3 regions of the Janthinobacterium sp. GL_088 genome follow, and region 2 is predicted to be linked to each of the others. Evidence: predicted binding sites of a transcription regulator. Region 2 holds the regulator's gene; each other region holds the start of a gene.
The links. Region 2 encodes NrdR, which represses ribonucleotide reductase genes. Its sites were predicted from a motif close to CACNANATNTNGTG; they were not measured.
Positions count from the first base shown of each region.

Region 1: a site for NrdR is predicted at 2,900-2,913, ahead of AC3IQ7_RS11950 (ribonucleoside triphosphate reductase). Genes of this name have one in related genera too.
Region 3: a site for NrdR is predicted at 7,574-7,587, ahead of AC3IQ7_RS26170 (ribonucleoside-diphosphate reductase subunit alpha). Genes of this name have one in related genera too.

Region 1 is NZ_CM174453.1:2,614,039-2,623,832, forward strand. It holds gene AC3IQ7_RS11935 (Pls/PosA family non-ribosomal peptide synthetase) at 1-62, opposite strand, end outside; gene AC3IQ7_RS11940 (anaerobic ribonucleoside-triphosphate reductase activating protein) at 211-918, opposite strand; gene nrdD (anaerobic ribonucleoside-triphosphate reductase) at 908-1,108, opposite strand; gene AC3IQ7_RS11950 (ribonucleoside triphosphate reductase) at 1,105-2,853, opposite strand; gene AC3IQ7_RS11955 (hypothetical protein) at 2,972-3,388, opposite strand; gene ubiU (ubiquinone anaerobic biosynthesis protein UbiU) at 3,551-4,588, shown strand; gene ubiV (ubiquinone anaerobic biosynthesis protein UbiV) at 4,713-5,609, shown strand; gene ubiT (ubiquinone anaerobic biosynthesis accessory factor UbiT) at 5,630-6,157, shown strand; gene AC3IQ7_RS11975 (heavy-metal-associated domain-containing protein) at 6,179-6,442, opposite strand; gene AC3IQ7_RS11980 (substrate-binding periplasmic protein) at 6,691-7,560, shown strand; gene aspT (aspartate-alanine antiporter) at 7,822-9,504, shown strand; gene aspT (aspartate-alanine antiporter) at 9,561-9,794, shown strand, end outside.
Region 2 is NZ_CM174453.1:2,042,487-2,052,280, forward strand. It holds gene tolB (Tol-Pal system beta propeller repeat protein TolB) at 1-1,027, opposite strand, end outside; gene tolA (cell envelope integrity protein TolA) at 1,033-2,043, opposite strand; gene AC3IQ7_RS09310 (ExbD/TolR family protein) at 2,092-2,532, opposite strand; gene tolQ (protein TolQ) at 2,548-3,237, opposite strand; gene ybgC (tol-pal system-associated acyl-CoA thioesterase) at 3,285-3,686, opposite strand; ZMP/ZTP riboswitch at 4,002-4,126, shown strand; gene glyA (serine hydroxymethyltransferase) at 4,238-5,485, shown strand; gene nrdR (transcriptional regulator NrdR) at 5,629-6,090, shown strand; gene pilV (type IV pilus modification protein PilV) at 6,310-6,900, shown strand; gene AC3IQ7_RS09340 (PilW family protein) at 6,897-7,865, shown strand; gene AC3IQ7_RS09345 (pilus assembly PilX family protein) at 7,950-8,534, shown strand; gene AC3IQ7_RS09350 (pilus assembly protein) at 8,531-9,794, shown strand, end outside.
Region 3 is NZ_CM174453.1:5,858,493-5,868,286, reverse strand. It holds gene AC3IQ7_RS26205 (FecR domain-containing protein) at 1-669, shown strand, start outside; gene AC3IQ7_RS26200 (TonB-dependent siderophore receptor) at 750-3,269, shown strand; gene AC3IQ7_RS26195 (ABC transporter substrate-binding protein) at 3,456-4,385, shown strand; gene AC3IQ7_RS26190 (cytochrome C assembly family protein) at 4,619-5,422, shown strand; gene AC3IQ7_RS26185 (PP0621 family protein) at 5,419-5,679, shown strand; gene AC3IQ7_RS26180 (sigma 54-interacting transcriptional regulator) at 5,798-6,871, shown strand; gene ampD (1,6-anhydro-N-acetylmuramyl-L-alanine amidase AmpD) at 6,849-7,460, shown strand; gene AC3IQ7_RS26170 (ribonucleoside-diphosphate reductase subunit alpha) at 7,852-9,794, shown strand, end outside.

The sequences.
Region 1 (9,794 bases), 570 kb from region 2:
CCGTACAGGATGTCGGCGTGGGTCGAAGGGATGCCTGGGTTGACTGCGGTGAAATCGTTCATGGATGACGCTTATCTGTAATGCGGTGTGAAAAATCTGCTGGGCTGCGCGTGGTGCGCGGCACAGTTGATACATTACAGTACGCAAGACATTTCAGCGTTGCAGAACGGGGAATTTTGCGGGGCTTTGCGAAATTATGTGGTCATCGGCTCAACTGCCATGATTACGGAATGTAAAACGCGGAAACATGGCGCCGATTTGCGCCACGGTGCGCGCCGCCGGATAGCCGTGCAGGGGGCGGCCGGCCAGCGCCGCATCCGCGCAGCCTTCGGCACGGAACTGCTGCAGCACGTAATTATCGACGCCTTTGGCGGCCAGGGTGGTGGCCAGGGCCAGCAACTGCTCGTCCGGCAGCAGGTCCGGGTGGGTGGTGGTGCGGCACTCGTAGGCGACGCCGCTGGCGAGGATGGCGTCCAGGCAGGCGCGCGCCGGGTCGCCGCTGGCGGCCACGCGGGTCACATGACGATAGTCGGCAAACGGCGCCTTGATGTCGAAACCGACCCAATCGACCAGGGACAGCACTTCCTGCAGGCGTTGCGGATAGATGCAGGCCGTGTGCAGGCCGATGCCGAAACCCAGTTCCCTGACGTCCTGCATGGCGCGCGCCAGCGCCGGGTCCATGCATGCTTCGCCGCCGCTGAAGACGACGGCGTCGACCAGGCCCACGCGGCGGCGCAGCCAGGTCAGGACGTCCTGCCAGGGCATGGCGCCTTCCGGCGTGCGGGGCTGCAAGTGCGGATTGTGGCAATAGCCGCAACGCCAGGGACAGCCCTGCACGAACACCACGGCCGCCAGCTTGCCCGGATAGTCGGTGGCGGAAAAGGGCGTCAGGCCGCCCACTTTCAACTCAGCCGCCATGGCACGCGGGCTGGCCAACACGGGCGCTCGCTTCCGTAAAGTACTGGCGCTCGTGGAATTCGCCCTGCTTGCCGATGTTGAACGAGGCGACGGGGCGGTGGTAGCCCATCACGCGCGTCCAGATTTCGCAGCGCTGGCGTTCGGTGTCGAGCAGGGTGATGGCGGGAGTGAAGTCGGGACGTGCGTTCATGGCGTTTCCTTGAGTGGGTGAGCGAAATCGGACTGCTTGCGGGCGATCAGTTCCGCGTCGCAGGTGGGACAGAATTCATGTTTGCCGGCCAGGTAGCCGTGGCGCGGGCAGATGGAAAACGTGGGCGTGACGGTAATGTAGGGCAGCGAAAAGCGGCTCAGGGCGCGTTTTACCAGCTCGCGGCACGCGCTCGCATCCGACAGCGCTTCCGTCATGTACAGGTGCAGCACCGTGCCGCCCGTATACTTGCGCTGCAGCGCGTCCTGTAATTCCAGCGCCTCGAACGGGTCGTCCGTGTGGCCGACGGGCAGCTGCGACGAATTCGTGTAGTACGGGTTGTCGCTTGTTCCCGCCTGCAGGATGGCGGGATAGCGCTTGCGGTCTTCGCGGGCGAAGCGGTACGTCGTGCCTTCGGCCGGCGTCGCTTCCAGGTTGTACATATGGCCCGTCTCTTCCTGGAAGGCCACCATGCGGGCGCGCACGTGGTCGAGCAGACGTATCGCCAGCGCATGGCCTTCGGCGGACGTGATGTCGTAAGCGTCGCCGCTGAAATTGCGGATCATCTCGTTGATGCCGTTCACGCCCAGGGTGGAAAAGTGATTGCGCAGGGTGCCCAGGTAGCGTTTCGTGTACGGGAACAGGCCTTGCTGCATCAGTTCCTCGATGGTGCGGCGCTTGATTTCCAGGCTGGTCTTGCCCAGTTCCAGCAGGCGGTCCAGGTCGGCCAGCAACGCTGGCTCGTCGCCGCGCCACAAGTGGCCCAGGCGCGCGCAGTTGATCGTCACCACGCCCAGGGAACCGGTCTGCTCGGCGGAACCGAACAGGCCATTGCCCCTTTTGAGCAGTTCGCGCAAGTCCAGCTGCAAGCGGCAGCACATGGAGCGGATCATGTTCGGCTTGAGTTCCGAATTGATGAAGTTCTGGAAGTAGGGCAGGCCGTAGCGGGCCGTCATCTCGAACAGGCGTTCCGCGTTTTCGCTATGCCAGTCGAAATTCTCGGTGATGTTATAGGTGGGGATGGGGAAGGTAAACACGCGTCCCTTGGCGTCGCCCGCCATCATGATCTCGATGTAGGCGCGGTTGATCATGTCCATCTCCGCCTGCAGCTCGCCATAGCTGAAGTCCATCTCCTGGCCGGCGATGACGGGAATCTGTTCGCGCAGGTCGTCCGGGCAGACCCAGTCGAACGTGAGGTTGGTGAATGGCGTTTGCGTGCCCCAGCGCGATGGCACGTTGAGGTTGAAGATCAGCTCCTGCATGTACTGGCGCACGTCTTCGTAGCGCAGGCTGTCCTTGCGGATGTAGGGCGCCATGTAGGTGTCGAAGGAGCTGAACGCCTGCGCGCCGGCCCACTCGTTTTGCAAGGTGCCGAGGAAATTGACGATCTGGCCGATGGCGCTCGACATGTGTTTCGGCGGGCCCGATTCGATCTTGCCCGGCACGCCATTCAAGCCTTCGTGCAGCAGGGTGCGCAGCGACCAGCCGGCGCAATAGCCGGCCAGCATGTCGAGGTCGTGGATGTGCAGCGCCGCTTCGCGGTGCGCCGCGCCCACTTCCGGCGGATACACCTGGTCCAGCCAGTAGTTGGCGATGACCTTGCCCGACACGTTGAGTATCAGGCCACCCAGCGAGTAGCCCTGGTTGGCATTGGCGTTGACACGCCAGTCGCGCCGGTCCAGGTATTCATTGATGGACGCGGCGACATCGACCTGGCCGCGTGTGGGGGAAACTGCATTTGTCGTCATGAAACCTCCAATAAACACAACATGCGGTGTTTTTATGGAGATTAATCACTAAATATAGTGGCGTCAAAGGGTGCGTGCAGTTGCGTGACGAATCCTTGATGCAGGTGAAAAAACCACCTCAACCGGTTTTGTTCCAGCGCGTTTCGCGCAGGATCAGCCAGCTCACGCAAAAGAACGCGACGCCGCAGGCGGCGATGCTGGCGACGGAGGCGGGCAGCACGTGCGCCCAGATTTCCAGCGGCGAGTAGGTGCTCCAGCTGGCCACGCGTGCGTCGAACGTCACGTAGTTCGCCAGCAGCCAGTAGACGGCCAGCAGGCCCGTGCAGATGGCGGCCTGACGCAGCAGCGGCAGTTGGCGGCGCGCGAACACGGCCAGCAGGAACAGCAGCAGCACGCCCGGATACGCGCCCAGTACTTCCGGCGACAGGACGGAGATGGTCTCTGCGTCATAGCCATCGGCCGGGCCGGCCCACTGCACTTGCAGCGCGGTGAGGAACAGGGTGAGCAGGAAAATCAGCAGCGGTTTGCGGGTCATGGCGGGCAATCGAAGAGGGAGAAAAGTGGGGCATTTTACAGCCAGGTCAAGCAAGTTGAACGCGCGCCAGCCATGCATGCATTCCTTCACCTGCGTCAAGGACTGGGCGGCATGGGCGGGGCTATAGTCTGCACCCTGAGCCGATACAGGACTGTGAATATCATGATGCTTGATTCAACCACCGCCACCCGCGTGGCCGGACCGCTGGAACTGGTCTGCCCCGCCGGCAGCCTGCCTGCCTTGAAAGCGGCCGTCGACAATGGCGCCGACACCGTCTACCTGGGCTTTCGCGATGCCACCAATGCGCGCAATTTCGCCGGCCTCAATTTCGACGAGAAGGCCATCGCCGAGGGCGTGCGCTACGCCCATCAATATGGACGCAAGGTGCTGCTGGCGCTGAACACCTATCCGCAGCCGCACAACTGGGCCGTGTGGCGCAGCGCCATCGACCGCGCCGCGCAAGCCGGCATCGACGCCATGATCGTGGCCGATCCTGGCCTGATGGCGTATGCGGCCCAGCACCACCCGCAGCTGCGCCTGCACCTGTCCGTGCAGGGCTCGGCCACCAACTACGAAGCCATCAATTTTTACCATGAACACTTCGGCATCGCCCGCGCCGTGCTGCCGCGCGTGCTGTCGATGGCGCAGGTCGAGCAATTGATCGCCAAGACGGAAGTCGAGATCGAGGTTTTCGGCTTCGGCAGCCTGTGCGTGATGGTCGAAGGGCGCTGCGCGCTGTCGTCGTATGCGACGGGCGAGGCGCCGAACACGCACGGCGTGTGCTCGCCGGCGAAATCCGTGCGCTGGCTGGAAACGCCGAAGGGCCTGGAATCGCGCCTGAACGGCGTGTTGATCGACCGCTATGCGCCCGGTGAAAACGCCAGCTATCCCACCCTGTGCAAGGGGCGTTTCGAAGTCAATGACGAAGAGTATTACGCCATCGAGGAACCGGCCAGCCTGAACACGCTGGCGCTGCTGCCGCAGCTGATCGCCATGGGCGTGCGCGCCGTGAAAATCGAAGGACGCCAGCGCAGTCCCGCCTATGTGGCGCAGGTGACGCGCGTGTGGCGCGAAGCGATCGACGCCTGCCGCGAAGGTAATGCGCGCTACGCTGTCAAGCCGGGCTGGATGGCGGCCATGGACAAGCTGGCCGAGGGTCAGCAGCACACCTTGGGTGCCTACCACCGCTCTTGGAAATAGCAAAACCTACTGCGCGTTCCGGGGCGTGGCCTGCGATGCTCGCTGTGCTCTAGCACAGCTGCGCTTCTCGGCCTCGCCGCGAACCGCTCGCTACGGTTTTGTAAACTAAAAAAATGGAAAAGACATGTTAAAACTCTCTTTGGGCCCCTTGCTGTACTACTGGCCGCGCGCCACCGTTTTCGAGTTTTACCAGCAGATCGCCGGCACCGCCGTCGATATCGTGTACCTGGGCGAAACCGTCTGCTCGCGCCGGCATGAGGTACGCCTGGCCGACTGGCTCGATATCGCCGACATGCTGGCCGCCGCCGGCAAGGAAGTGGTGCTGTCGACGCAGGCGCTGATCGAGGCGGGCGCGGAACTGGCGACCCTGCGCCGCATCACGGGCAATGGCCGCTACGGCGTCGAGGCCAACGACATGGGCGCCGTGCACTGCATGGAAAAGGGCGCGTCCTTCGTCGCCGGTCCCCATTTGAACCTGTTCAACGGCCCCAGCCTGCAATTGCTGGCGCGCCTGGGCGCGCGGCGCTGGGTGATGCCGTTGGAAATGGGGCAGACGGCGCTGGCCGAGATGCAGCGCCAGAAACCGGAAGGGCTGGAGACGGAAGTGTTCGCCTACGGCCGCATGCCGCTGGCGTTTTCCGCGCGCTGCTTCACGGCGCGCAACCGCAATCTGCCGAAGGACGATTGTGGCTACAGCTGCCTGGAAGAGCCGGACGGCCTGCTGCTGCGCACGCGCGATGAAGTGCCGTTCCTCGTGTTGAACGGCACGCAGACGCAGTCGGCGCTGGTCTACAACCTGGTGCGCGAACTCGACGCCATGCGCGACATGGGCGTGGCGGTGGCGCGCATCAGCCCGCAGGCCATGCATACGGAACAGGTGATCGCCATCTTTGACCGCGCCCGCCGCGGCCAGGTCAGCGGGATCGGCGCCCAGGCCCAGCTGGCGGCCTGCCAGCCGGCCGGCGCCTGTGACGGCTACTGGCACGGCCAGCCCGGCATGGAACAGCACGCCGCCCATTGAACGCCTCGAAAGGAAGCACCATGCAAGATCAACTGGAAAGATTGCCCGTCCCGGCCAAGCCGAGTATGAGCAAGCCCGCCGTGTCGTACTGGCTGCCCGAACCGCTGGCCGAATTGCTGTCCAAGCTGCCGCCGTATCCCGCCTCCTGGCTGTTCGTGCAAGGCTTGAACCGTCTGCTGGCGCCGCAATTGCCCGACGACGTGCGGCGTAGCCTGGAAGGGCGCAGCCTGCGCTTGCGGCTGCTGGACGCGGGCATCGCCTTCGATTTCGAGTGGCAGGGCACGGTGTTCGTGGCCGAGCGCTATGTCGACGTGCCGGACCTGTGCATCGCCGCCAGCGTGCATGATCTGATGCTGCTGGCGCGGCGCCAGGAAGATCCGGACACCCTGTTCTTCAGCCGCCGCCTGAGCCTGGAAGGCGACACGGAACTGGGTCTGCTGTTCAAGAATACGCTCGACGCCATCGAGTTGCCGCCGTTCGACTTGCAGGCGCTGGGACCGCGCCGCGTGCTGGCGCATCTGCGCGACCGGGGCGCGCGGGAAGGCTGAGCGGGGAGTTGGCGGCAGCGTTCAGTGGCGGCAGTGGCCGCAGGCGCCGCTGCACGAGGCCAGCTGTTCTTCATCCGTCGCTTCACACATGAAGCCGGCGTCATTGACGGCCGCCAGCAGGCGTTCCTGCGTGGCCAGCCGTTCGTCGAACTGCACCGTGGCACCGTGGCGCGCTAGCGAGACGCACACGGTGGCCACGCCCGTGACGGCTTCGAGCGCGCCCGTCAGCCTGTCGGCGCAGCCTTCGTGATCCATCCCGATAATATTCAAGCGTGCTGTCTGCATGGGGTCCTCTTGTTTTTCAAATAAAAAAACAGCGTAGGCGAGCGGTGCGCATGCCGTCCAGAGCAGCACGCAAGATTTATTTTCTATTTGGGGTTTTATTGATCTGGATTAATACTCACCCCTCCTGGTCAGCTTGAAAGTGCTGTTGTTTTATACACAGTTGCCGTATTCCAGTCGACAAGCGTGCTCTGCTGCGCGATACTGTCATTCTGATAAGAACGCTATGAAAGCGCTGGAAAGGAGGGGCCATGCAGCGCCGCCCCCTGCTCAAGCTTGCTGCCCTGTGGCCATTGGGCGCGGCCATCGGCGCGGTGCCGCCGCCGCTGCCGCTCGTGTATCCGCGTCACCAGGCGCTCGATGATCCGCAGCAAGGTTATGTGACGGCCTTGCTGCAACAGGCGCTGGCCCGTTCGGGCCAGGCCTATGCCTTGCGCCGCTCCGAATTGCGCATGGTGCAGACACGCGCGATGCAGGAAATCGCCACGGCCTCGGGCGGCGTCGACGTCGTCTGGGCCATGACGAGCCGCGCGCGCGAAACGCAATTGTTGCCGGTGCGCATCCCCATCGACCGCGGTTTGATCGGCTGGCGCGTGGCCCTGATCCAGGCCCGCCAGCCGCAGCTGCTGCGCGGCGTGCGCAGCATTGGCGCCCTGGCGCGGCTATCGGCCGGTCAGATGCGCGACTGGCCCGATTCCGCCATCCTGCAGGCGAATGGCTTGCGCCTCGATACCTCGAGTACCTATGAGGGCCTGTTCCAGCAACTGGCGGCGGGGCGCATCGATTACTTTCCCCGTTCCGTGATCGAGGCGCAAAGCGAGCTGGCCAGCCATGCGCACTTGCCGCTGGCGCTCGACACGCACCTGGTCATCCGCTACCCGGCCGCGCTGTACTTTTTTGTCGGCCGGCACCGGCCGGAACTGGCGCGCCACATTGAAAGGGGACTGGAAACCATGCTCGCCGATGGCAGTTTTGCACAGCTGTTCCAGCGCCATTTCGGTCGCCTTGCGGAGGCTTTGCAACTGTCCCACCGGTACGTGCTGGAACTGGCCAATCCCGACTTGCCGGAGGAGACGCCTTTGGTGCGCAAGGCCCTCTGGTATCGTCCAAAACATCACTAGTAGTTTTATTGATCAGTGTCAAACAACCGCTTCAATCGTGCGCAGGATGTTTGATGAAACGCAAGGTGAGTTCAACAGAACACCTGTTGACACTTGTAAATTTTTCACCGAACATGATTCCTCGTAACAACATTTCTCCGGCGCAAGCGTTTACCGCAGGTGCCGTGCAGGATCCGTGCGCCCGTTCAACAGCCAGCTGCCGTCAGCCGCCGAACGCTCTGTTCTCTTGTAACCATCCGTTATCTTTTCGAAGGTTTGTCCATGCTCGATTCGATCACGTCCGTATTGCACCAGGTGCCGGAACTGGCCCTGTTCCTGGCGCTGGCGCTGGGCTATGCGGTAGGGCAGATACGTTTCGGCCCGATCCAGCTGGGCGGCGTGTGCGGCACCTTGATCGCCGCGCTGCTGATCGGCCAGCTGGGCATCACCCTGGACGCCAGCGTCAAGAACGTCTTTTTCATGCTGTTCATCTTTGCCCTCGGCTACGCGGGCGGTCCCCAGTTCTTTGCCAACCTGAATGCCAAGGGCTTGCGCCTGGGCTTGCTGTGCCTGATCGAAGTGGTGGTGGTGCTGGGACTGGTGCTGCTGGCCACGCGTTTCCTTGGCCTGGACCAGGGCACGGCAGCCGGCATGATGGCGGGCGCGGCGACGGAATCGGCCGTCGTCGGCACGGCCACGGACGCCATCTCGAAGCTGGCGCTGCCGGCCGCCCGCATCGCCGAGCTGCAGGCCAACGTGGTGACCGCGTATTCCATCACATATATTTTCGGCCTGATCGCCATCGTCATCGCCACCAGCCAGATTTTTCCGCTGTTGTTGCGCGTCAACCTGCGCGAGGAAGCCGATAAATTGTGGGAAAAGATGGGCGGCGCGCAGACCGATGGCGATGGCGTGCAGGCCACGCCGGAAATGGTGGGCCGCGCCTACCGCATCAGCCGTGGCGCGGGACGCCGTCTCGACGCCTTGCAGCATATTTTTGCGGGCCGCGCCAGCATCACGCGCGTGCGCCGGCATGGCAAGGTATTGCCTTTGGAGCCGGAATTGCGCCTGCGTAATAACGACGAAGTGCTGGTGATCGGCCACCGTCCCGCGCTGGTGGCGGCCGAAGCCATCCTGGGCGAGGAATTTGCCGACACGACGGGCTTGAACATGGCCGTCTCCGCCGTCGAAGTGGTGCTGCAGCAAGCCGCACTGGTGGGCCAGTCCCTGCGCCAGCTGGCCTTGCCAACCGGCGTGCACGTGGCGGCTGTCGTCCGTGGCGAGCACAGCATGCCGCCCTTGCCCGATCTGGCCCTGCAGCGCGATGACGTGCTGCGCCTGTACGGCACGACGGAAGGGCGCGAGCTGAACACGGCGCTGGCCGCCATCGGCAAGCGCGTGCCCACGGGCGACCGCAGCAATATCGTCTACGCCAGCATCGGCATCGTGCTGGGCGTGGTCATCGGCGGCTTCAGCGCCAAGCTGGGCGGCATCCCGTTTTCGCTGGGCACGGGTGGTGGCGCCTTGCTGACGGGCCTCGTGTTCGGCTGGTACCAGGCGCGAAAGCCTGGCATGCCGGGCATCCATCCCAGCGCGCTCGACATGATGAAGGATATCGGCCTGGCCACCTTCATCGCTTGCGTGGGCCTGGCGTCGGGGCCGCAGGCGATCGACCTGATCCGCCAGTACGGGTTGTCGCTGCCGCTGATGGGCGTGTTGATCGCCGTCATCCCCGCCTCGCTGTCCTTGCTGGTGGGGCACTTTTTTCTCAAGCTGGAAGCGCCCGTGCTGCTGGGCGCCATCGCCGGCCAGCAGTGCAGCACGCCGGCCTTGTCCGCCGTGCAAAACGCGGCCGGCAATTCCACGCCCTTGCTGGGCTACACGATTACGTATGCGATCTCGAACGTGGTGCTGCCCCTGCTGGGGCCGCTCATCGTGGCCCTGGCGGGGTCGGTGCACGCATAAGTAATCAGCAAGGGCACACGCAGTAAAGAATTCCTTCAACACGAAAGGCGGTCCGCATGGAATGGTTGCATGAGTTATTCAAGAAGTCGCCCGAAATTGCCTTGTTTCTCTCCCTGGCAGTGGGTTATTACATCGGCAAGATCAAGTTCGGCTCGTTTCAGCTGGGCGGGGTCGCCGGTTCACTGCTGGTGGCGGTACTCGTCAGCCAGGTAGGCGTCGCCATCGATCCTGGCGTCAAGTCGGTGCTGTTTGCCCTGTTCATTTATGCCGTCGGCTATGAAAGCGGGCCG
Region 2 (9,794 bases):
GACGGGAAATATAAGCGAGTGTCTTCCCGTCGGACGAAATCCGCGGGCTGATGTTGTAGGAGCCGCCAAACGTCACGCGCTTGGCTTCGCCACCGCTGGTCGACATGCGGTAGATTTGTGGTCCGCCGCTGCGATCGCTGGTGAAGTAAATACTTTGGCCATCGGCCGAGAATTGGGGTTCCGTATCGATGCCGCTGCTGGTGCTGACGCGGCGCAAGCCGCTGCCGTCGGCATTGACGGTGTAGACCTGGGTATGGCCGTCGCGCGACAGGGCCACGGCCAGGCGCGAACCGTCCGGGCTCCAGCTCGGCGCCGAATTGCTGCCTTTTTCATTCGATACGATGGTGCGCTGGCGCGTCACCAGGTTTTGCACGTAGACGATCGGCTTTTTCTTTTCAAACGACACATACGCGACCTTGGTGCCGTCCGGCGACCATGATGGCGAAATGATCGGCTCGTTCGAGCGCAGGGCAACCTGGATGCCTTCGCCATCGGCGTCGGCGATTTCCAGGCGGTATTCGCGGCCCGATTGCGTGACGTAGGCGATGCGCGTGGCGAACGCGCCCTTGACGCCCGTCAGCTTCTCATAGATGTCATCGGCGATCTTGTGCGCCAGCAAGCGGTTGAACTGCGGCGCGGCCGCATTGTTCATGCTCGAGATCTGGGCGCCCTTGATGGTGTCGAACAGCTTGTAGCGCACGTCCAGGCGGCCATCGGCCATGCTTTGCACGGTGCCGGCCGCCAGCGCGTCGGCGCCGCGCGACTTCCATTGCTCGTAGCTGACGGGCGCCGTTTCCGATACGGGCGCATCGGCATCGATCAGCTTGAATACGCCGCTGCGCGCCAGGTCGGCCTTGATAATGCCGGACAGCGATTGCGGCGCGGCCGATTCATTGACGAAGCTGGCGACAGCCACCGGGATCTGGTTGCTGCCGATCCCCGTAATCTCCACGCGCAGCTGTGCCTGGGCGCTTGACGCTCCCAGCATCAGGCCGGCGCAGAGCACGACATAGCTCATTTTTTTCATGGTCATCATTTAGGCAAATCCTTCATCTCGAATATCAGTTCAATCTCGCGTTCCACGGTGCCGTCTTTTTTCTTCGGCAGTGGCGACGATTTATTAATGGCGTTTTCCACCGAGCTGTCATACGCCGGCAGGCCGCTACTTTTAATCTTTCGGACCGAAATAATTTCCCCAGTTGGCAGTTGCTCGATCTTGAACACGGCGCGCGGGTTGCCCGGCACGTCCGTGCTACCGCTGTACGCGATATTGCTCTTGATCTTGCTCGTCAGGGCAGCGACATAGCCGCTGTCCTTGCGTGGCGCGGTCGCTTTCGCGGCCGTGCCCGTTGTGCCATTGCCTGCCTGCGCCATCATCCGCTTCATGTCATCGGCGCGCATTTTGTCGGCTGCGGCTTTTTCCGCCGCCGCTTTTTTCGCCTTGGCCGCTTTTTCGGCCGCCGCTTTTTTATCGGACAGTTCTTTCTCGGCTTTTTCTTCCGCCGCTTTTTCTTTGGCTTCCTTGGCTTTCTCCAGCTTGTCGGCCTTTTCTTTCTCCAGCTTGTCAGCCTTGTCTTTTTCTTTCTGCTTCTGTTTTTCCAGTTCGCGCTTTTCTTCCTCGCGTTCCTTCAATTCCTGCTTGCGGCGTTCTTCCGCTGCCGCTTTGTCTTTCTCTTCCTTCAGCTTTGCCTTCTTGCGCTCGAGTGCGATCTCCGCTTCGCGCAGGTCGACCTTCGGCTCGGGCGCGGCCACGGGCGGCGGTGGCGGCGGGGCCGGCTGTTCCACTTGCGGTTGCGGCGGCGTTGGTGTCGGCTCCGGTTCCGTCGCCACGTCGGGCGGCGGCGCGGCCGTCTGCACTTTCATGTCCCACACTTCCGCTTCGACGGCGACAGGTTCCGTATTTTGCCAGTGTACGCCCACCCACAGGAAAAACAGCAGCCCAAGGTGCATCGCCAGCGCCAAGCCCAGCGAGGGCCAGCGACTGCGTTCGCGCGGCACGCTGTAGGGCTTGCCGAGTACATGGTCGATTTGTTTGTTCTGCAAAGTCTAGTCTATCTAAAAACGGTCAAGTCTGGAAACAGGATGCTGCGCTTACTTGGTGGCCAGGCCGACTCTGGTAATACCCATCTTTTTCGCTTCCGAAATGAGCTGGATCACGTCGTCGTACTTGCTTTCCTTGTCGCCTGCGATCATCACGGGATAGTCAGGATTGCTTTCATGCAAACCGCGCAGCTTGCGCAGCAGGGCGTCGCGGTTCGGTTCCGTTTCCGGCGACAGCTGTTCCTTGCCGATGACGCCGATCGACAGCGAACCATTCGGCTTCAGCACGATCTGAATATAGTCATCGGGCGGTTTGGCCGACTTTTCCGCGTTGGGCAAATTCACCACGCTGGGATTGTTCGACGACGGCATCACCATGAAAATGATCAGCAGCACCAGCATCACGTCGATATACGGCACGACGTTGATTTCGGACTTGAACTTGCGGCCACGACCGCCGCGCATGCCGCCACTATTGAAGGAGGAACCCATGGACGCTGCTCCCTCTTAGCGCGACTGGCGCTGCAAGATGTTAGAGAATTCCTCGACGAAGCTCTCGAAGCGGATCGCCAGGCGGTCGATGTCATGCGAAAAACGGTTGTAGGCGACGACGGCGGGAATGGCCGCGAACAGGCCGATGGCGGTGGCGATCAGCGCTTCGGCAATGCCGGGCGCGACGGCGGCCAGGGTGGCTTGCTGCACGTTGGCCAGGCCGCGGAAGGCATTCATGATGCCCCAGACGGTGCCGAGCAGGCCGATGTACGGCGAGACGGAGCCGACGGAAGCGAGGAAGGCCAGGTGCGATTCGAGCACGTCCATTTCGCGCTGGAAGGCGGCGCGCATGGCGCGGCGTGCGCCGTCGAGCACGGCGCCGACGTCCAGCGCTTCACGCGAACCGTAGGAAGCCTTGCCCTTGATGAATTCGCCCATGCCGGCGTCGAAGATGCGGGCCAGCGCGCCGCTCTGGTCGCGATTGCCGCTGGCGTTCTGGTGCAGCGCATGCAGGTTGCCGCCGGCCCAGAAGCTGCGTTCGAACTCGATGGTTTGCTTGCGCGCCTGGCGCACGGCAAACATCTTGCGGAAAATGTAGGTCCAGCTGGTCAGGGAAATCAGCAGCAGCAGGGCCATGATCAGTTGCACGATCAAATGGGCATTGGAGATGAGCGCGAGGAAAGAAAGATCTTGTGTAACGTTCATTGGCTGGCAGTCTGTTGGGTGAATTGTCCGGGGGTGGCGGGTAGGGCTCAGGCGGCGCGCATGCGGACCGCGACTGCATCAGGCACGGCGCGCGGGCGCAGTGCCGAATCGACGCAGCCGATCTTGACGCGGGCCGTGTTGAGCAGGCGGTCGCCGCACCAGGCTTGTTGCAGAAAAACGATGGAGGCGCGCCCCATTTTTTCTATGCTTAAGGTTAATCTTACCGTGTCATCGAGCCTGGCTGGCGCATGATAGTCGGCGTTGACGCTTTTGACAACGAACATCGCGTCGTGCTGCTCCAGCAATTCCTGCTGGCCCACGTCGATGGCGCGCAGCCATTCGGTACGCGCGCGCTCGAAGAATTTCAGGTAGTTAGCGTAATAGACGATGCCGCCGGCGTCGGTGTCTTCATAGTAGACACGTACGTTCCAGGTAAAGACTGAAGGCATGTTTATTGCGCCAGTAGTGAGATTGAGCAACATTTTACGCGATTTTTCTTCTTGTGACTGTGGGCGCTTGCTGGAAAGCCATGCAAAAGCTGCATATAAGTTGCACCGCAGCATTGTAAATCCGGCGTGTGCAATGGCAAGCTTCGTAACATACGCTTACATGCCATGGCCAGGTTTAAGCCCAGCTTAAAAGCCGCAGTCATCCCCTGGGGCGGCCTGTGGCCGCGCCCGGTCTGCGGTGGCGCGCGGCGATTATAGCCGCACGGTTGCATTCCTTGCTCAATTTGGGCACTTAACTTACAATTTGGCTTCCATTACGTCTCACGTGACTGGCGAAAAGTCGGGCGATCTCCATGAATGGCGATCGGCAAACCGGCGAAAGGTGGGCATCCACCGGGAAACGTGAGATTTTTCATCAGCCGTTCGCCTGGGTAGCCACTATGGAAAAGCACGAAGAGGCTGCCTGTCCAATGTTGTTATTCACTTAACGCCGGCTCCCCTCATTCGATCCAACCTGCCAGTACAAGCACCCTCATACTTGGAGTTTTTACATGTTTGCAAAAGATCACAACCTCGCCAACGTCGATCCTGAATTGTTCGCCGTCATTCAAAAAGAGAATACGCGCCAGCACGACCATATCGAACTGATCGCGTCGGAGAACTACACGTCGCCAGCCGTAATGGAAGCGCAAGGCTCGCAGCTGACGAATAAATATGCCGAAGGCTACCCAGGCAAGCGCTACTACGGTGGCTGCGAATACGTCGACGTGGCCGAGCAACTGGCCATCGACCGCGTGAAACAGCTGTTCGGCGCCGAATGCGCGAACGTGCAGCCGAACTCCGGCTCGCAGGCGAACCAGGGCGTGTTCTTCGCCATGTTGAAACCAGGCGACCTGATCATGGGTATGTCGCTGGCCGAAGGCGGCCACCTGACCCACGGCATGCCGCTGAACATGTCCGGCAAATGGTTTGACGTCGTCTCCTACGGTTTGACGGCGGAAGAAGACATCGACTACGAGGCGATGGAACGCCTGGCCCGCGAACGCAAGCCAAAACTGATCATCGCCGGCGCCTCCGCGTTCTCGAAAAAGATCGACTTTGAACGCTTCGGCAAGATTGCCAAGGAAGTTGGCGCCTACTTCATGGTCGACATGGCCCACTACGCCGGCCTGATCGCCGCCGGCCTGTACCCGAACCCGGTGCCGTTCGCCGACTTCGTCACCTCGACCACGCACAAATCGTTGCGCGGCCCGCGCGGCGGTATCATCCTGATGAAGGCCGAACACGAAAAAGCCATCAACTCGGCCATCTTCCCTGGCATCCAGGGCGGCCCGCTGATGCACGTGATCGCCGGCAAGGCTGTCGCCTTCAAGGAAGCGCTGAGTCCTGAGTTCGTCGAATACCAGAAGCAAGTGATCAAGAACGCCGACGTGCTGGCGAAAACCCTGATCAAGCGCGGCCTGCGCATTGTTTCCGGCGGCACCGAATCGCACGTCATGCTGGTCGACCTGCGCGCCAAGAACCTGACGGGCAAGGAAGCCGAAGCCATCCTCGGTTCCGCGCACATCACCTGCAACAAGAACGGCATCCCGAACGACCCGCAAAAACCATTCGTCACCTCGGGCATCCGCCTGGGCAGCCCGGCGATGACGACGCGCGGTTTCAAGGAAGCGCAAGCGGAAGAAGTGGGCAACCTGATCGCCGACGTGCTGGACAATCCGCATGACGCCGCCACCATCGAGCGCGTCAAAGCGGCCGTGAAAGTCCTGGCCGACGCGCACCCTGTGTACGCAGCATAATTATTTGTCCAGAATGTGTCATACGGAGTAAGATTCTGTATGACACATTCCTTCGTGCCCAAGGGCGCCCGGAGTGATTCGGGCGCCCTTTGTACAAGGGCGGCGATTTCCCGTAATTATTACTATAAAGTTGTAGCCAGCCCATGAAATGTCCATTTTGCCAGCACGGCGACACCCAGGTTCTCGATACGCGCGTATCGGAGGAAGGGGATGCCATTCGGCGCCGCCGCCGCTGCGGCAAATGCGACAAGCGTTTTACCACCTACGAGCGCATTGAACTTATCATGCCGGCCGTCGTCAAAAAGAATGGCAGCCGGACGGAGTTCGCTGCGGATAAGTTGCGCGGCAGTTTGATGCTGGCCTTGCGCAAGCGTCCCGTCGCGGCCGCCTCTGTGGATACGGCCATCGCATCCATCCAGGAAAAACTGCTGACCAGCGGATTGCGCGAAGTCGATTCCGGCTATATCGGAGAACTCGTCATGCAGGAACTGAAGCGCCTCGACAAGATCGCCTACATCCGCTTCGCCTCCGTCTACAAGAACTTCGAAGACCTGGCCGAATTCCAGGACGCGATCGCCGAAGTGGGGCAGGCGCGCAAGCCCTGACGCACTCTGACGTTCACTTTGCCGACAACGGGGCCGCTCATGTGCCCCGTTTTCACCATGCCAGCGCGCGCCTGGCAAGCGGCCTGATCAACACCAACGCTGTTCTTCTCACCTTATCGCCGTGCTGTTTGCGCTAGCGCAGACCCGGCTTTTTGCGCACGCCTATCTTGTAGCTGGGCCGCCTGTTCCTGCGACTCTGTCTGCGGAAGGGAGTAGCGCATGGGCAAGGGCGGTCGCACTATGTTTCCTGCGGGTGGCAGCAGCCTCGTCGAGGTGCTGGTGTCGCTGCTGCTGTTGGCGCTGGGTATGCTCGGTGCCAGCATCCTGCAACTGAACTCCCTGCGCGCGCGCCATGAGTCGGCGCTGTTGTCGGCGGGCGTGCAACTGGCGGCCGGCATGGCCGAGCGCATGCGCGCAAACAGCGTGCTCATGCATGGCCCGGATACGGGCAACCCCTACCTGAACGTGGCCTACGCGGCGGCGGACGACGCCGAAGCGGGCGGCGGTGCGCCTGACTGCTTCGGCACCACCGCCTGCAGCGCGGCCGAGCTGGCGCAATTCGACATCGCCGAATGGCAGCAGCGGCTGCATGCGGCCTTGCCCGGCGCGCGCCTGCGCATTTGCCGTGACACTTCCGCGTGGGATGCCGCCGCCCAAGGCTTGCAGTGGGCCTGCAGCGGCGGCAAGGGCGCACCCATCGTCATCAAGCTGGGCTGGCGCGGCCGCTTGCCCGATGGCTCGCCCGCCGAGAATGCGGCAGGCGAGTCGCTGCCCAGACTGGCATTCCAGCTGGGCGGAGGCGGCGCATGAATACTGTCCTGCGCCGGCAGCCTGGCATGAGCCTGGTCGAATTGCTGGTGTCCCTGTCGCTGGGCGCGCTGCTGATGCTGGCCGCCAGTAGCGTGCTGCTGGCGGCCAGCGGCAGTTATGGCGACCAGTCCGCCAGCGCGCGCCTTGACGACAACGGCCGCTATGCGCTCGACACCATCGCCCGCGCCGTGCGCCAGACGGCGTACGTGAACTGGGACAGCAGCGCCGCGCCCGTCGCCCATGCCGATTTCGACAGCGCCAACGTCGCCGGGCTCGACGCGCGCAGCCTGGGCAAGAACAGCGAAGGCATCAGTGGCGCTTTGCCCGGCGCCCCGCATGGCAGCGACGTGCTGGCCCTGCGCTATTACGGCGCCGGCAAGGAAGAGGGCGGCGACGGCTCCGTGCTCAATTGCGCGGGCTTTGGCGTGGGCGCCGCGCAAACGCAGGCGCAGCGGGGGTGGAGCATTTTCTATGTAGCGCAAGGCGCCGATGGCGAGGGCGAGCTGCGCTGCAAATACCGGGGCGCGAACGGCTGGGGCGCGGACGCCATCATCCGTGGCGTCGACGGCTTCCAGGTGCTGTATGGCCTCGACACGGATACGCCTCCCGACGGCGTGGCGAACCGATATGTCAACGCCAGCGCACTCGACGCCGACGATGCGGCGCTGGTGCTGGAGGGGGCGGATGCGGCCGCGCGCCAGCGTGATTTTCACCGCCGCACGCACTGGAAGCGCGTGGCCAGCGTGCGCGTGGCGTTGTTGTTGCATGGCGAGGCGGGCCAGGCGGACAAGATGGCGGAACTGGGGCCGACGCAGTTCGACCTGTTCGGCAAAGCGTATGCCGAGGCGCACGGCGCCGGCGACATGGGCGTGCGCATCGCGCGCGCGTCCCTGCCTGCCGCGACGCGTTCGCGGCTGCGGCAACTGGTGCAGACGAGCATCATGCTGCGCAACGGACCGGCTTAGGCGGGCGGCGCGATGGCCGGCGCGGGCGTCCGCCGTTGCCTACCTTGTTGCGCATCTCGTGCGCGCCGCGGTGGCGCCACGCTCGTGTATGTGCTGTGCCTGCTGGTGATCATTTTGCTGCTGGGCATATCGGCGGCGCAGATGGCCTTGCAGGGCGAAAAGGCGGCACGCGGCGAGCGCGACCGGCAGATCGCGTTTCAGGCGGCGGAGGAAGCATTGATGGATGCGCAAAATGATATCGAAGGCTTGCCCGGTGCGCCCGGGCGCAGCAGCCTCTTCGCGCCAGGCAGTGCGGCCGGGTTTGAGGACGGCTGCGGCGACGGAGGGGCGCTGGGCCTGTGTCTGCCAGCAGCCCCGGAGGCGCCGGCGCTCTGGCTGAGCACGGACCTCGATGGCGCCGAAGCGGGTAGTCGCACGGTGCCGTATGGCCAGTTTACGGGCGCCGTCATGCAGACGGGGCAGGGCTTCCTGCCGTCGCGCCGGCCCCGCTACCTGATCGAACTGCTGCCGTTTCATCCGCCCGGCGCGCAGGCCACGGCAGTCGCTGGCGGCCTGGTGACGGAAAGCTATGTGTACCGCATCACGGTCATCGGTTTTGGCGTGCAGGAAAGCACGCAAGTCGTGCTGCAAAGTTATTATCGCAAGCAGGCGGCGGGAGCGGGGCCATGAGGGCTTTGTCGTTTGCCTGGCTATTGCTCGGCTGGATTTTCCTGGCTTGCGGCGGCGCCCTTGCCGCGGCCGCACCTCCTGTGGCGCTGGCACGGGCCGACGCAGGTTTGTACGGCGCCAGGGTGCCGCCAAATCTGCTGCTCAACCTGTCTTTCACGCATGCGGCGGTCGCTGCCGCGCATGGCGGCGACTATGCGCCGCAGCGCGAGTACCTCGGTTACTTCCATGCGCGCATGTGCTACAGCTATCCGTACCGCAGCAAGGATGGCGTCATGCTGCCGGACTTGCGCGTAGCGACCGCTTACTTCTCCGTGCTGAAGCCGGCCGATGCGCTGCACGGCTGCGGCGGCGACAGTTTTAGCGGCAACTTTCTCAACTGGGCCAGCATCAGCATGCTCGACCTCGTCCGCTATGCGCTGACGGGTGGCGACCGCGTCATCGACGAAGTGCACAAGACGGTGCTGCAGCGTGCTTATTTACCGGATGCAGACGGTCCCATCGACTTCTTTGCCCACCCCGTCTTTTTCCCCCGCAAGGTTCTGCAGACAGGCGTGGCGGCAGCGACACCGTTTGCTCTGGCGCAACTGGCCATCGTTTCCTGCCGTAACCGCCTGCTGTTCGGCGACGCCAGCTTGCCCCCGGGCGGCAATTGCGACGCGCCCGGCGTTGCTGCCACGCACGGCGTGTTCCTCGCGCGCGTGCGCGTCTGCGACACGCAAGAAGGACCGCTGCGCGACGATTTATGCCTCGCGTACGGCAAGAACTACAAGCCCGTGGGCGCCGTGCAGCGCCATGGCGGCAGGGTGCGCGTGGGCGTGTTTGGCCATTTGAACGGCGTGAGCTCCGGCGCCGGCCCCGTGTATGGCGGCGTGCTGCGCGCGCCGCTGGCCCACGTGGGCAGGCAACGCTGGACGGGGCCTGATTTTATGCCGCACGACAATGCCGGCGAGGAATGGAATCCCGCCACCGGTGTGTATGTGTTCCAGAGCGCCGGTCCTGGCGGCGGGGTGACCGCTTACATCAATGGCCTGGGCCGCGGCAACGCCGGGCATCCCGGCGCGTACGCCAGCGCGGCGCCGCTGGCCGAATTGTTGTACGAGTCGTTGCGTTACCTGCAGGGGCGGCAAGCGAGCGCCGTCGTGCCACCCGCCACGGCCCCGCCCGCCATCGACGACGGCTTGCCGGTCGTGATTGCGTGGAGCGACCCGCAAACGGCCAGTTGCCAGCGCCATGTCGTCGTCAGTCTCGGCGATGCGGGCA
Region 3 (9,794 bases), 2.7 Mb from region 2:
CCCGGCGCCTGGCTGCTGATGGAGCAGCAGGGCTGGCGCCACGATTACCGGACGGCGACGGGCGAGCGGCGCAACATCGTGCTGGCCGATGGCAGCCGCATCAGCCTCAATACGGCCACCACCCTGGACGTGCAATTCGATGGCGCGCAGCGTCTGCTGACCCTGCGGCGCGGTGAAATCGCCGTGCAGACGTCGCCCGATCCACAAGGCCGTGCGTTTTTCGTCGCCACGGCCGAAGGCCGGCTCGAAGCGCTGGGCACGGTATTTTCCGTGCGCCAGGAGGAGGGCCGGACGGCGCTGGCCGTGCGGGAAAGCCGCGTGCGCGTGCTGGCGCACAGCGGTGCGCAGCACATCATTGCGGCGGGTTCGCAGGTGGCCTTCACAGCGGCGGCTATCGGCGAACCGCGAGCGCTGGACGCCGGAGAGCTGGCGTGGCAGCGCGGCATGCTGCTGGCCGACGCCATGCGCCTGCACGATTTTGCGCTGGAACTGGGCCGCTACCGGCCCGGCATCGTGCGCTGCGATCCCCGCGTGGCCAATGTGCGCGTCTCGGGGGCGTTTCCCATCACGGATACGGATGCGGCGCTGGTGATGCTGGTGTCGACCTATCCCGTGGCGGCGCGCACGCGCCTTGGCGGCTATTGGGTCACCCTGGATGCGCCTGAATAAATAGTTTTCAAAACCTGACACTTTTTTCGCGCCGGGCTGGCAAGGGGAAGAAGATCCCATTGCCATGTAAAGGAAACGTCATGCCCGCAGCTCCCTTCCGTTCCATCGTTTTTCTCTCCGTCCACCTTGCCATGCTGGCCATGGCGGCACCCGCCCATGCGGCGTCGCTCGACGCGCCCGTCGCGCGCAGCATCGAACTGCCGGCCGGTCCTTTGGGCCGCAACCTGTCCACCGTGGCCGTCGAAGCGGGCATCGCCCTGTCCTTCGATCCGGCCCTGACGGCGGGGTTGAACAGTCCCGCGCTGAGCGGCAGCTATACCCCGCGCGCAGCGCTTGCGCGCCTGCTGGCCGGCAGCGGCCTGGAAATCACCGGCCGCAGCGACGGCAGCTATACTTTGCAAAAAGTTGCGCCCGCGACACCTGCAGCCGCTGCTGCGGCTACCACCGCCAGCGCCGCCGGCGAGCAAACCCTGGCCGCGATCCGCGTGCGCGCGCGCCGCTCCAGCGATGGCAGCACGGAAGGCACGGGTTCCTACACGAGCCGCGTCACCAGCATCGCTTCCAAGGGCGACCAGTCGTTCCGCGAAATTCCCCAGTCGGTGTCCGTGGTGACGCGCCAGCAGCTCGATGACCAGGACGTCAAGGATATCGGCGGCGCCATGGCGCTGACGCCGGGCATCACCTCCAAGCGCGTGAACGGCCACGCCTACAATTTCTATTCGCGCGGCTTCCAGATCGACAGCATGCAGATCGATGGCGGCGCCCCCTTCAATATCGGCAGCTATACCGCGACGGCAATCCAGGATATGGCGATGTATGACAGGGTCGAGGTGATGCGCGGCGCGTCCGGCCTGCTGGCCGGTGCCGGTGATCCGGGCGGCATCATCAACCTGGCGCGCAAGAAGCCGCTCGAGCACCGGCAACTGACGGCTGCCTTGTCGGCGGGCAGCTGGAGCAATTATCGCGCCGACATCGACGCCACCGGGCCGCTCGCGTATGACGGCCGGCTGCGCGGCAGGGTGGTGGCCATGTATGAAAATGATGGCTCCTTCATGCGCCACTTCCGCACGGAAAAGGCGCTCGTGTACGGCGTGCTGGAAGCGGATCTGCCCGCGGGATCGCTGTTGACCGTGGGCGCTTCGCAGGCCAAGCGTGATACGACTGGCAGTGGTTCCGGCTTGCCCCGCTATGCGGACGGCGCCGATGTGCAGTTGCCGCGCTCGACCAACCTGAGCCAGCCCTGGGGTTATGTTGACAACGAGGTCACGGAACTGTTTGCCCAGCTCGAACACCGTTTTGCCGCTGGCTGGAAGCTGAAAATCAATGCCAGCCATGTCGAGCAGAGCTCCAAGGGGCGCGGCACGTTTACCACTGGCGCCGTGGAACCTGGCGGCAGTGATGGCGTCGTGTGGGCCGGCACGCGCAACAATGCCTGGAATCACCAGAATGTGCTGGACCTGAACCTGACGGGCAATTTCGGGCTGCTGGGACGCACGCATGAGTTGCTGCTGGGGGCAGACCGGCAGAAGGTCACGAGCTACTGGGATTCGGCCCGGCAGACGGGGGCCGGCACTACCCCGGCCAATCCCTTCGATCCCGATGCCACGCCCTGGACGGGTGGCGATAATGGCCCTGTCTGGTACCGTTTCCATCCATGGGAGCAGGAACAATATGGCGCTTACGGCACCGTGCGCCTGCATCCCAGCGACCAGCTACACGTGGTGCTGGGCGCGCGCCTGGCCCGCTACAAGTTCAAGCAATACGTGGCATCCCTGGACGGCGACACGGGAAGCTGGTCGCCCGATTCGGACAGCCGCTTCAGCGAGCCGACCAAGCTGACGCCGTATGGCGGCATCATTTACGACCTCAATCCACAGTGGTCGGCGTATGCCAGCTATTCCGCCATCTTCAAGCCGCAGGCGCTGTACAAGGCGGGGCCAGTGCCGGGCACCTCGCTCAAGCCCATCACGGGCAAGAGCTATGAAGGCGGCCTCAAGGGCGAATTGCTTGAGGGCCGCCTGAATGCCACCTTCAGCCTGTTCCATGTCGAACGCAGTGGCGAGGCCGTGCTGGACCCTGGCTATCCGGAAGAAACCGACCTGTATGCTGGCAATTGCTGCTATTTGCCGCAGGGCAAGGTGACCAGCCGCGGCGTGGATATGGAAGTGGGCGGCGAACTCTTGCCCGGCTTGCAGGCCGCCGCCGGCTATACCTTTAACCACAGCAAGAATAACAGCACGGGCTTGCCTTTCAGCAGCATCACGCCCAAGCATCTGTTCAAGCTGTCGACGGCGTACACCTTGCCTGGCGCCTGGTCGGCCTGGAAGGTGGGCGGCAATGTCGCCATCCAGAGCGCCAACTACACGAGCGGCACGGTGGTCACGCGCGATGGCGGCGAGCAGGACTTCCAGTTTACGCAGGGCGGCTATGCCGTCTGGAGCGCTCTGGCGCAGTACCGCATCGATCCCCGCTGGTCGCTGGCCCTGAACGTCAATAACGTCTTCGACAAGCGCTACTATGAAAAGACGGGCTACACGGGGGGCGGCAACTGGTATGGCGCGCCACGCAATGCGAGCCTGACCCTGCGCGCCACGTTTTAAGCAGGATGGGCTGGCTAGGGCAAAAAAATGTTGCCCTGGCTCCAACACGCGGTACTATCTCCTGATAATAAAAGCAGTGTTTCGCGTGCCCTTGCGGGCACACACCAACCACCACAGGAGAACCCGATGCAGAAAAAATCAACTTTGAAGACCGGTATCGCAGCCGCCCTCGTGCTGGCCTTCGGCATGGGCGCCGTGCAGGCGCAGGCGCAGGAAGTCGTACGCCTGGGCAATCTGAAATTCGCCCATTACGGCGCCGTGTCGTACATCAAGGAAATCGCGCCCAAGTGCGGCATCAAGGTCGAAGAGCATATCTTCGCCAAGGGCCTCGACGTGATGCAGGCGATTATCGCGGGCGAGCTGGACGTGGGGGCGACGGCGTCGGAAGCGGCCATTTCCGGCCGCGCCGGCGGTGCGCCGATCTATGTGGTGGCCGGTTTTGCCAAGGGCGGCGCGCGCCTGGTTGCGGGCGCCGGGCAAAAGATCGCCAGCGTCAAGGAACTCAAGGGCAAGCGCGTGGGCGTGACGCGCGGCGGCATCCAGGAAGTGTTGCTCTTGGCCGAGCTGTCGCAGGCGGGCCTGACGTATTCCGAAACCAAGGGCAAGGATGTGCAGCTGGTGTTCCTGGCCTACGCCGACTTGAACCAGGCGCTGATGGGCAAGAATATCGACGCCATGATGCAGTCGGAGCCGCAATCGTCGCAGGCCATCAACAAGGGTTTCGGCAGTGAAGTCATCAAACCGTACGACACGCCGATCGGCGAGCCCGTGCGCACCATGGTGATGACGGAAAAGTTCTACAAGGAACGCCGTCCCGTGGCGGAAAAATTCATGCGCTGCTTCGTCGAAGCCACCAAGACCTTTATCGACAACAAGGCGACGGCGGAAAAGTACGTGCGCGAAGTGGTGTTCCGCGGCCAGATCACGAAGGATGACTTCGACGACGCGATCAGCAATTCGCCGTATTCGTATGACATCTCGCCCGAGCATATCCAGATCACCACGGACGTGATGGTGAAAACGGGCGTGGGCCGCATGACGAAGCCGCCTGTGGCCAAGGACTGGGTCAAGACGGACTTGCTGGAACAGGCGAAAAAGAGCCTGAACGTGAAGTAAGCCGGATATTGGCAATACCCGATGGCCCGCTTAAGCGGGCCATCATTTTTTTGCGGCATACTAATATATATAAGCAGGCGGTGCGAAAGATTGCCGAAATCTTGAGGGTGCGCCACCCCGTCATGCCTCAGGCGCGATATCATGGCAGGCTTGCGGCATTGGTTGGCGGCGTCGTGCCTGTCACCGGGCTGTCGCCTGAATCGCGCTTGTCGGCTATGGTGTAAACTTAAACTATGCAGATCTATTTCTTTTTCATCGCCGCCCTGTTGTACGCGGTGTGCGCGGTGCTTCCCTCGTCTCGTGCCCGGCTCATTGCCGGCCTGACCGGCGTCGCCTGGCTGGCGCACGCCGCCACCCTGTGGTTCGACCTGATGGCGCCGGGCACTTTGCGCTTCGGTTTTTCCGCCATGCTGTCGGCCGCGCTGTGGGTCTCGGTGGGCGCCTACTGGATAGAGAACCGCAACTTCAGCCTGGACGGACTGCGCCGCATGGTCATGCCCAGCGCCGTCCTCGCCATCGGCCTGGCCTGGGCCTTTCCTGGCAGCCAGGTCAACATGGAAGGCAAGTCAGCCGTCTTCGGCTGGCATATCGCCGTCGCCGTGCTCGCCTACAGCACTTTGACGATTGCCGCCTTTCACGCCGTGCTGATGGCGCTGCAGGAATCGCGTCTGCATACGCGCAGCGAAAGCCGTGGCTTCATCGGCACGGCGCTGGACCAGTTGCCAGCCCTGCTGACGATGGAAAAGCTGCTGTTCCGCATGATCGGTCTGGGTTTTATTTTGCTCAGCCTGACTGTGCTGTCGGGCATCGTGTTTTCCGAGCAATTATTTGGCAAGGCGCTCAACTGGGATCACAAATCCGTGTTTACCATGCTGTCGTGGCTGCTGTTTGCCTCGCTGCTGGCAGGGCGCCGCTTCCGCGGCTGGCGCGGCAAGACGGCCCTGAGCTTTACCCTGGCCGGTTTCGCCACCTTGTTGCTGGCCTATGTCGGCAGCCGTTTTGTACTGGAAGTGGTTTTACACCGAGGATTCGCATGACACGTGTTTTATTCTGGCTGGCGCTGGTGTTTCTGGTGCTGTTTGCTATCCGCAGCAAGATTCGTGGCATGCAGCAACGGGCCCGTGCGCAACAGCAACAGCGGCCGAATCCGTTTACGCCACCGGTGCGGCCGCAGGAATTGCCGGATGCCGAGCTGATGCTGTGCTGCGCCCATTGCGGCGTGTACTACCCGGCCTCGGAAAACGTGCAGGCCAAGGGCCACGACTACTGCAGCCACGCGCACGCCACGGTGTAAGGGCGGGCCCGCAGGTTCGCGCGCGTTGCTCATCCGTATCGTAACGTCCTCCGGCATCCGTCCGGCGTAGCATCTGCAACAGGCGGTTCGCCGCCGCCATTGCAGAAAGGCGCGCCTCATGTCCCGTCCCAACCCCAGTCCGCATACCGCTGCCAGCATGCCGCCGGCGCCACAATTGAGCGGCAACTCGCTGCCCATGCAGGCGCTGCGCGCGCAGATCGGCCGCATCGCCCGCTGTGGCGCGCCGGTGGCCATCCGCGGCGAATCGGGCACGGGCAAGGAACTGGCGGCGCGCGCCATCCATGCGCAGGGCGCGCGCGCCAGCTTCCCGTTTATCGCCGTCAACTGCGGTGCCATTCCCGAAGCGCTGATGGAAGCGGAATTCTTCGGCTGCCGCCCGGGCGCCTATACGGGCGCGCTGCACGAACGCCAGGGCTTGTTCCAGGCGGCCCATGGCGGCAGCCTGCTGCTCGACGAAGTCGATGACCTGCCGCTGACCATGCAGGTAAAACTGTTGCGCGTGCTGCAAGAGCGCCGCGTGCGCAAGCTGGGCGGCAGCAGGGACGAGGCCGTCGACGTGCGCATCCTGTGCGCCAGCCAGCATGGCCTGGCGCGCGGCGTGGCCGCCGGCACGTTTCGCCAGGACCTGTTTTACCGCCTGCATGTGATCGAGCTGGCGCTGCCGCCGCTGCGCGAGCGGCGCGGCGATCTGCAGGTATTATGTGAGGTGATCCTCGCGCGCCTGTCGCCGCACCGGACCGTGAGCCTGGCGCCACCGGTGCTGGCGGCCCTGGCCGCGTACGCGTTTCCCGGTAATGTGCGCGAACTGGAAAACGTGCTGGAGCGGGCGCTGGCCTTTGCCGACGGCGGCGTGATCGCGCTCGACGGGCTGGCCTTGCCCTCCGCGGCGGGCAGCATGCCCTTGCGCGCGGCAGCGGCATTGCCGGATTTGCCGGAACGGCAACTGTGCCTGCCCGGCACGGCGGCGCATGGCGTGGCCAAGGTCCTGCCGCTGGACATGTATTTGCGCCAGGCCGAGCGCGACATGATCGTGCTGGCGCTGGTGCAGGCGCGCTACCACCGTGCGCGGGCGGCGCGCCAGCTGGGCCTGAGCGTGCGCCAGTTGCGTTACCGCATGCAGAAATTGACGATACAGGAAGCCCTATTTGATGAGCGCATGGATGATAGATGAAGACGGCTGGTGCGACGGCGCGTTGCGCTATGACTCGCCGTACCACGATGCGCGCCCGGACGGGGTGCATGTCGATTTGCTGGTGATCCATAACATCAGTTTGCCGGGTGGCCACTTTGGCGGACCGCATGTGTCGGACTTGTTTACGGGCCGGGTAGATTATAATGCCGATCCTTCTTTCGCCGACCTGCGTGGCTTGCAGGTGTCGGCGCACTTTTTTGTGCGGCGCGATGGTGCGCTGTTGCAATATGTTTCTACTGATCAACGTGCCTGGCATGCGGGCGCGTCCACCTTCGAGGGACGCCCGCAGTGCAATGGCTATTCCATCGGTATCGAAATGGAAGGCGCGGACGATGTGCCCTTCCAGCGGCGGCAATATCATGTGCTGGCGGCGCTGACGGCGGCACTGGTGGCGCGCTACGGTCTGTCCCAGGTGCGCGGCCACGAGCATATCGCGCCGGGAAGGAAGACGGATCCGGGGCCGTTTTTCGACTGGTATTTTTACCAAGAGTGCTGGCTGGAAACCTTGCGCGGGCAAGCTGCGTTAGCGCTTACTTCGCGGGGATTGGGCTTTCCATCCATGCCCTGAAAAGTCAACCGAAATCGTATATGAAAATACAAAAAATTACGCCCGCGGATGCCGGAAAACTATTGCATCCCCCTCCGATGGGCACTACAATTAGTGCAGAAGTTGGATGTAAAGACTATATGTAGTGCCATCACAGACGTTTTCAGAATTATTGTCAAAGCTACCCGGATTGCTGATAAAGCACTGGAACTGGCGGTTTATCACCCTTGATCGTGTTTTGCGCCAGCCGGGCAGTGCGGTGTGGCGAGATGGATACTGACCTGTTTTATGCATTATAAATTTACTATTTAGCAACAAATACCTGAAGAAACCCTGACCATCGGGCGTTCTATTCAACAACACACGCGGCAGCAAAACTGCAGGCTGACTTTAGCTGACAACGGGAGCTTCAATGCAATCACCACAAGATATTTCCATCCATCCAACGCCAGTATCGCCAGCGCCAGGCGCGGCCAACAGCGTAGCGAGCACGGGCGCGGCATTGGGCGACTATCGCATCATCCGCCGCAACGGCGCGGTGGTGGCATTTGAGCCTTCGAAGATCGCCATCGCCATGACCAAGGCGTTTTTGGCCGTTAACGGCGGCCAGGGCGCAGCCTCGGCACGCATCCGCGAACTGGTGGAACAACTGACCGACGGCGTGGTCGCCGCGCTGGTGCGCCGCCATCCGGGCGGCGGCACCTTCCATATCGAAGACGTGCAAGACCAGGTGGAACTGTCGCTGATGCGTTCGGGTGAGCACGACGTGGCGCGTGCCTACGTGCTGTACCGCGCCAAGCACATGGAAGAGCGCCGCCTGCAGAAGGAAGCGCAGGGCGCTTCCGCGCAAGTTTCCGCACCACAATTGAACGTGCTGGATAACGGCGTGCGCCGCCTGCTGGACATGCAGGAAGTGCGCGACCTGATCAACGCCGCCTGTGCCGGCCTGGAAAAGCACGTCGATGCCGACGCCATCCTCGCTGAAACCGTGAAAAACCTGTACGACGGCGTGCCTGTCGAAGAGCTGCACAAGTCGGCCATCCTGGCGGCGCGCGCGCTGATGGAAAAAGACCCGGCCTACAGCCAGGTCACGGCCCGCATCCTGCTGCACACGGTGCGCAAGGAAGTGTTCGGCAAGGAAGTGCCGCAAGCGGCCGCTGCCGCCGAATACCTGACGTATTTCCCGCAATACATCGCCAAGGGCATCGCCGCCGAGCTGCTGAACCCGGTACTCGCCAGTTTCGACCTGGAGCGTCTGGCAAAAGCCATCGTCGCCGACCGCGACTTGCAGTTCGGCTACATCGGCCTGCAAACCCTGTATGACCGCTACTTCCTGCACATCCAGGACGTGCGCATCGAAATGCCGCAGGCGTTCTACATGCGCGTGGCCATGGGCCTGGCGCTGAACGAAGCGGACCGCGAAGCGCGCGCCATCGAGTTCTACAGCCTGCTGTCCTCGTTCGACTTCATGAGCTCGACCCCGACCCTGTTCAACTCGGGCACCCTGCGTTCGCAGCTGTCGTCGTGCTACCTGAGCACCGTCTCGGATGACCTGGAAGGCATCTACGACGCCATCAAGGACAACGCGCTGCTGGCCAAGTTCGCCGGCGGCCTGGGTAACGACTGGACGCCAGTGCGCGCCCTGGGCGCCCACATCAAGGGTACCAACGGCAAGTCGCAAGGCGTGGTGCCGTTCCTGAAAGTAGTCAATGACACGGCCGTGGCGGTCAACCAGGGCGGCAAGCGCAAGGGCGCCGTCTGCGCCTACCTGGAAACCTGGCACATGGATATCGAGGAATTCCTCGACCTGCGCAAGAACACGGGCGACGACCGCCGCCGCACGCACGACATGAACACGGCGAACTGGATTCCCGACATGTTCATGAAGCGCGTCATGGAAAAAGGCGATTGGACCCTGTTCTCGCCGTCGGACACGCCAGACCTGCACGACAAGGTCGGCAAGGCCTTCGAACAGGCTTACCTGGGCTACGAAGCCAAGGCTGCCGCCGGCGAAATCCGCGTCTTCAAGAAGATCGCCGCGCTGGACCTGTGGCGCAAGATGCTGTCGATGCTGTTTGAAACGGGCCACCCATGGATCACGTTCAAGGATCCTTGCAACATCCGCAGCCCGCAGTCGCACGTCGGCGTCGTCCACAGCTCGAACCTGTGCACGGAAATCACGCTGAACACGGGACCTGACGAAATCGCCGTCTGCAACCTCGGCTCCGTCAACATGCCGGCGCACATGAAGGAAGGCAAGCTCGATCACGTCAAGCTGGCCAAGACCGTGCGCACCGCCATGCGCATGCTCGACAACGTCATCGACATCAATTACTACGCCGTCGAGAAGGCGCG